DNA from 3 places in the Parabacteroides sp. AM17-47 genome. Region 1 is predicted to be linked to each of the others. Evidence: riboswitches for the same ligand, from Rfam matches in the RefSeq annotation. Region 1 holds a riboswitch; each other region holds the start of a gene.
The links. Region 1 has a riboswitch for cobalamin ahead of DW205_RS04995 (TonB-dependent siderophore receptor). Riboswitches for the same ligand answer to the same signal wherever they lie in the genome.
Positions count from the first base shown of each region.

Region 2: another riboswitch for cobalamin. It lies ahead of DW205_RS09115 (ABC transporter substrate-binding protein); the one in region 1 lies ahead of DW205_RS04995 (TonB-dependent siderophore receptor).
Region 3: another riboswitch for cobalamin. It lies ahead of DW205_RS04315 (porin family protein); the one in region 1 lies ahead of DW205_RS04995 (TonB-dependent siderophore receptor).

Region 1 covers NZ_QTLI01000005.1:63,997-66,202, reverse strand. Annotated here, with positions in the region: gene DW205_RS04995 (TonB-dependent siderophore receptor) at 1-1,221, opposite strand, end outside; cobalamin riboswitch at 1,299-1,495, opposite strand; gene DW205_RS04990 (threonine/serine exporter ThrE family protein) at 1,611-2,206, opposite strand, start outside.
Region 2 covers NZ_QTLI01000009.1:137,767-139,972, reverse strand. Annotated here, with positions in the region: gene DW205_RS09115 (ABC transporter substrate-binding protein) at 1-1,032, opposite strand, end outside; cobalamin riboswitch at 1,095-1,294, opposite strand; gene DW205_RS09110 (precorrin-2 C(20)-methyltransferase) at 1,361-2,065, shown strand; gene DW205_RS09105 (hypothetical protein) at 2,114-2,206, opposite strand, start outside.
Region 3 covers NZ_QTLI01000004.1:142,401-144,606, forward strand. Annotated here, with positions in the region: gene coaW (type II pantothenate kinase) at 1-718, shown strand, start outside; cobalamin riboswitch at 738-941, shown strand; gene DW205_RS04315 (porin family protein) at 1,233-1,841, shown strand; gene priA (primosomal protein N') at 1,929-2,206, shown strand, end outside.

The DNA of each region.
Region 1 (2,206 bases):
AGGGGTTTTCATCTGGAAATACAGACGATCCTCATGCGTGAAATATTGGCGGGCGGAACTTCTGAATGACCAGTTCTGGTTGAAACGGTGGGTCAACTGGAAACCAACGCTATTATTGGTAAACTTGCCATAGGCCCACGGTTCGCCGAGGAATGTCTTGAATCCGTTATTTATCACCTCATTGTCGATATGCAAAACGCCCGGATCTTGAGTCCTTTTATCCCGGAAGATATCGGCATCGATATTAAGGGTGGTCTTGCGTCCTAAGTCAATGTCGATGACTGGGGTGATGTCGTATCGTTTGCTGTTTTGCGGTTTCCTGAATTTATCGGCATCCTCATACATTCCGTTCAAGCGGTAACGAATGGTCTTTTTGGCATTCAGCGGGCCGGAAATGTCGATAGAGGCTTGCTTATAGTCGTAACTGCCGTATCTGATCGTAGCGCCATACCGGGGCGTATATAAGGTCGGCTTGGTGATAAAGTTGATGATACCTCCGGGCTCTACCGCTCCATAAAGGACAGATGCCGGGCCTTTGAGGATCTCTATGCGCTCGATACTGGATAGAGCGTCGTTCGAGAACTTTAGGTATCGTACCCCGTTCCTGAAATAGTTACGGGAGTTCGTCATGGAGAAACCACGGGAAGAGAAGACCTCGTTGATGTTGGAAGCCTCACCGGAAGGTCCGCCTTTCACGCCGCCCAGGTTCCTTACGGCCTCGGTCATGGTGGTAGCCTGTTGGTCTTCCAATAATTTCCGGGTCGCTACGCCTACGGTTCCGGGTATTTCCATCACGGGGATATCCATACGGGTAGCCGAATTAGCGATGTCGGAGTTATAACTCTGTGGTTTCGCCCCGACGATATCTACCTCGGGTAGTCCTAGTAGCTTGTAAGATAACTGGATATCCATCTCGTAATTCCCTTCTCCCGCGGGAATATCTCGGATTGCCGAGACGGTGTTGTAACTGTTGGTGATTAGTACGTGCTCCTTCGTGTCCTTGAGTGGTAAGGAGAAATACCCGTCCGTATCTGAAATAACTCGTATATCCGTACCCTTGATGTAAATGACAATGTTCGCCATCGCCTTGTTATCCTCATCTACGATCGTACCGGATACGACTCTGATACTTCCCACCGATGGCCTGCTTTGAGCGATCATTCGGGTGCCAGACAAAACAATCCCGCTAACAATTAGCAGGAACAAATAAAAATGTCTCATAATGTATAAAAATTAATTACGCAGTTTACATCTCCAGTGCAATCGATCCAATGATTCCCCAAAATCCCGGAAGAATCTATTCCTTATTTTTGTCTGGCAGGTTTCCTGACTAACCCGGAAAGCGACCTTCCCATCTTTAAAAAAGACAGTGGCATGAAGAAACTTTCCTCCTTATGGGTTTTACAGTAGCGGGCTCTGTTCCGGAATCTAACCGAAATTCCCTTTTATAGACTTGCGGAATGCAACATCTATCACCAAAACGTCACAAAAGTATAGTATTGATAGGGCTTTTTTTAATGAAATATGTTAAATATATTGAACGTGTTAAACAATTTGGCATATCCTTATGCGATAGTTTTTCCCGGACTAATCTTTATGGAAAAGTTTTTTCACCATTCAATGAACTTCCCTCTTTCCCGGCGCTTTTCCAGTTCCTCTTGTAAATGTCGTTGGCGATCTTTGGCGATGTAACGACGGGCGAAGATGTTCGGGACAGCTACACCGAGTGAGATACAAAGAATGATGAGTGCGGAATTGATCCCGTTGAAGAATGCGTTTGTGACCTCACCGATTACTCCATGCAGATTAATGAACGCTAATAAAGAACGATACATCAAGACTCCCGGGATCATGGGGATAACCGATGGGATGGTCAGCACATGATTGGGAACGTGGCACCAATGGACGGCTTTGACGGCAAGCACGCTGACTACGAAACTTCCCATGAACGAGCCGATTACGGGACCATATCCCAACTCGAAGTTTACGAAGTTACGGGTACATACGGCGATGATACCTCCTACGGCCACTACCCATAATAGCCGACGCTGGATGTTGAATATCATGGAGAAACCCATGGCCGAAATTGCTGCCGCTATTGCGTATATGTAGTACGGATCATGTGGAACCATACTCAATTCACTGAACTTATGATCTATCTCGACATCATTCATGACAAGTACCCGCATGGCGAACGCGATGCCGA
Region 2 (2,206 bases), on a different contig from region 1:
ACAATAGATAATCCCTTTCTCCCGGAACGCACGGAAATCCGCATAACGAGGATCTTGCTCTTTCAATGCCTCATAGCTAAACGTTCCCGGGAAACTATTCACGATACGCCAGTAATCAGCATCGTCCGCTTGGTTATAGACCGTCTCGAAGTCTAATGTAACACCACCGGATCGCTCATCGTCTTTCAAGAAATAATCAGCGCCGGCATCCTTGAAAAGCTGTGCCAAGAAACTCTTTCCTCCTACGGCATACCAGTTTCCACCCCGTAACTCGCCACTAAAAACTATCGGACGTTTTTTAACATTGCCATCCGCCGTAAGTTCCTTTAATTCATTATACCTCTTCTCAATGGCGGCAAAACGCTCATTGCCCTCTTTCTCTACCCCTAACAACAAGCCTATGAACTTGATCCATTCAGCTTGTCCCAATGGCGTAGTCTCCTTATAACCCAAATGGGGAATCAAGGGGATACCCACGTCTTTCAGCGTCTCATAGCCTCCCCGCTTGAATGGCGATACAAGGATCAAATCAGGATTCATACTCATGATAACCTCGTTATCGAAATTTCCCTCTATACCGATCTTTGCGGTTTTACCTTCTTTCAGGCGTTCGTTCATCTCTTTATTGAACAAATGCCGTGTACTGGTAATCCCAACGACCTTATCCAAGGCACCCAATTTAATAAAATTCGATAATTGCAGGGAAGTCATACAGATAACGCTTCGGATAGGAAGCTCTATCACCGTATAATCAACAGGAATCCCCGTGGGTTTCGAACCTCTTTTTACGAACGCATAATGAAACGTGGTGCTTTCCTCGTTTTGAGGATCTTGGATATCAGCCAAGACATATTGATCCGCATAGGTAAGCTTGAATCCTTGGGCGTATAAAGGCTTAACCTGCTCTTGCGAGAATGCGGATTGCTCTACGGAAGCCGTCTTCCCTATTTCTCCTTTTTCACGGATACCTGAAGTACATGATAAAGTCAATACCGATAAAAGCAAGCATCCACTCGCTATAAACTTATTCATAATCCTTGTTTAATTGACAGTTGATCATTGACAGTTACTCTCGTCCTGCTCCACGGGACAGCAACATTTATTTATGAACCGGCAGGTCTTCTGACTTACTTCCATTCTGGACGCCTTCCCGATTACGAAACCAGTGGCCAAGGTATTGTCCGAATGTTTAGAAGTTCACAGCAGCGTGGTCTGTCCGGGATTCTCACCCGGTTCCCTTTTAATCCGCCTCCCAGAAAAAGAGATAAGCGGAGCCTATTACAGCGACAAAAGTAGTAAGAATATTTGTATACATCCGCAATTTTAAGGACTTTTGCGTTTCAAATAAAAACAAATACACATGAATCATCCTATTCACTTCGTCTCATTAGGTCCCGGTGATCCGGAATTAATTACGCTGAAAGGGCTTAATACATTACAAAAGGCTGATATTATCTATTGTCCTGCTACACAAGGCAAGCATGGAATCATATCTCGGGCGACGGATATATTGAAAGCTATTGAGGTAGACGAATCCTTGATCCATCCGTTTATTTTGCCAATGAGTAAGGAACGGACAGATGCGTTAAACGCTTATAACGAATTGTTTCTGGATGCCCAAGCTGAATATTTGAAAGGAAAACAAATCGTGATCGTCGCCGAGGGAGACGCTGGTTTTTATTCATCTATACAATATGTATACGATAAATTCGAGGAAGCAGGAATCCCGGTAGATCGAATCGCAGGAATTCCGGCATTTATAGCGGCAGGTGCTTTGGCCGGGATACATATCGTAAAACAAGAGGAGCAAATTAATGTAATCCCCGGGACTGCGTCGTTCGATGAACTTTCGGCAAAAATAGAAAATGGAATGATCATCGTCATCATGAAATTACCGGGTTGCCAAGAGGCTATTCATACTTGTATCCGGCAGTATGCGGATAAGGCGGTTTTTCATTATTTCGAGAATGTTGGAACAGGAAAAGAATATTATACTACTGATATCACCATTATACATTCCAAGGATTTCCCCTATTTCTCCCTACTGATTGTCCAACCTCGCTAAAAGAAGAAGGCTGCCCGGAGAGTAACCAAACCCGGACAGCCCATCTTATTACGCTACATGCAATATATGCTTAAGCTGATCGATATGGAAACGAAGTGTATCCATATAAGGTTTCACTGAATTATGGTACATGATCGCTTT
Region 3 (2,206 bases), on a different contig from region 1:
TATTTATGATAATAACATCTCGCTCTCGAATATAGAGAAAGTGATCTTGACAGGTGTAGGTAGTGCTTATATCGATCAACCTTTATATGGCTTACCAACTGCGAAGACGGATGAGTTCCTTGCGAATGGGCTAGGGGCGCAATATAATACGGGACTGGACAGTCTATTGGTGGTCAGCATGGGAACGGGTACCTCCTTTGTCAAGGTACAAGGCTCCACGATCGAGCATATCGGGGGATTGGGTATCGGTGGCGGAACCATCCTCGGCTTGTCTAAGCTATTATTGAAAACGCATGACTTTCACCAAATAGCGTCTTTGGCCGAGCACGGTTCCTTGAATGATATCGACTTGCATATCCGGGATATTACGCCGCATCCGTTACCCGGCCTGCCGCTGGACGTGACAGCCTCTATTTTCGGAAAAGTGGACGCGAACGCTAAGGTTGAGGATATCGCTCTCGGTATCGTTCATATGGTCTTGCAGACCATCGGGCAAGGAGCTGTTTTCGCCTCGTTAAATGGCGATATCAAGAATATCGTATTGATCGGTAACCTAACTCGCTTGCCACAATGCCCGGATATTTTCCCCCGTCTGGAGGAGATGTGCGATGTCCATTTCAAGATACCGGAGTATGCCGAGTATCGCACGGCTATCGGGGCGGCTTTATGCTATATCAGGAACCGGGAATATAAGGATATTTTTTGTGGAAAGTGTTAGGCTACATCAAAACTTTATGTATCTTTGCTACATGCTTTGTTCCCTTTCGGCAATCGCCGGATAGGGATTAAAAGGGAATCGGGTGAGAATCCCGGACAGTCCCGCTGCTGTAAGCTTCATAAACGGGTTGAGCAATACTGTTGCCACTGTTCATTCAAGTGAATGGGAAGGCGCTTAAGACCGGAAGTAAGTCAGAAGACCTGCAAGGCGTGTATATTTTCGACGGCTTCGAGGAAAGGCCGGAAGAGAACGCAAGAACCTTATCCGGTTTTTACTATTCTTTATCCAAGGTTTTCTTATCAAGTCGTCTCATGGTTTCGGATAATTATTTTGCCATAATAATTAGGGAAAGAAGCATGAATCTGACCGACGGGATGAGCTCCGTGTGTAAGATGCATGCTTTCTTTGCGTTTAAAGGACTGGGGTATTCCGTGAACACTCTATAGAGAATATTTGTTTATTATTAGAAAAGTGCGTTTATTTGCAACGAGTAATTAACAAAAGAAGTATGAATATGAAGAAAATTGTGGGACTTGTTATGGTTGCCTTGCTAGCGTTGATGGCGCTTCCGGCGAACGCTCAGCTTAAATTCGGTATCAAGGGAGGTGTGAATATATCGTCTGTTCATTTCAACTCGGACGTGTTGAAAGCGGATAACGTAACCGGCTTCCAAGTGGGTCCGATGATCGAGACGACCTTACCGTTGGTGGGTGTCGGGATCGATGCGGCAGTGTTGTATTCGCAAAAGGGTTTGGAAACGACCTCGGCTGGCGGGGTTAAGACTTCGATGAAGACGGATTATATCGATGTTCCGGTCAACTTGAAATGGAAATTCGGTTTACCGATCGTCAAGGCGTATTTGGCAGCCGGTCCGTATATCGGTTTCCGTGTAGGCGGTGATAAATTTTGGGATATCCCGGGTTCCGTAGCGGATCAGGTGAAGGCGAAGAATTTCAGCGCAGGTCTTAACTTCGGTGCCGGCGTGGAACTGATCAGTCACTTGCAGGTGGGTTTCAATTATGGTCTGGGACTGACTGATAACTATAGCATTGAGAAGGTGAACCTCTCCGACGGTGCCGGAAAGAACCGTGGATGGTCTATCACGGCAGCGATCTTGTTCTAAATAGGTGAAAATAAAATGAGAGAGGCTGGGCTTTAGAAGTCCGGCCTTTTTTGTTATTTTTGGGCTCGTAATGAAACACCTGTTTGAATGAAATATGCGGACGTCATACTTCCCCTTCCTTTGGAGAATAGCTATACCTATCGGATACCCGAAGATCTGGAGAGAGCCGTGACTCCCGGTTGCCGGGTGATCGTGCATTTCGGGAAGAAACGATATTATACGGCTATCGTCATGGAGGTACACGACCGGGAACCGGTATCCGATTTTGAGACGAAGGAGATCTACGCTTTGCTGGATGCCACGCCGGTGCTCCGCCGTCCGCAACTCCGTTTCTGGAAATGGATATCTTCTTATTATATATGTAA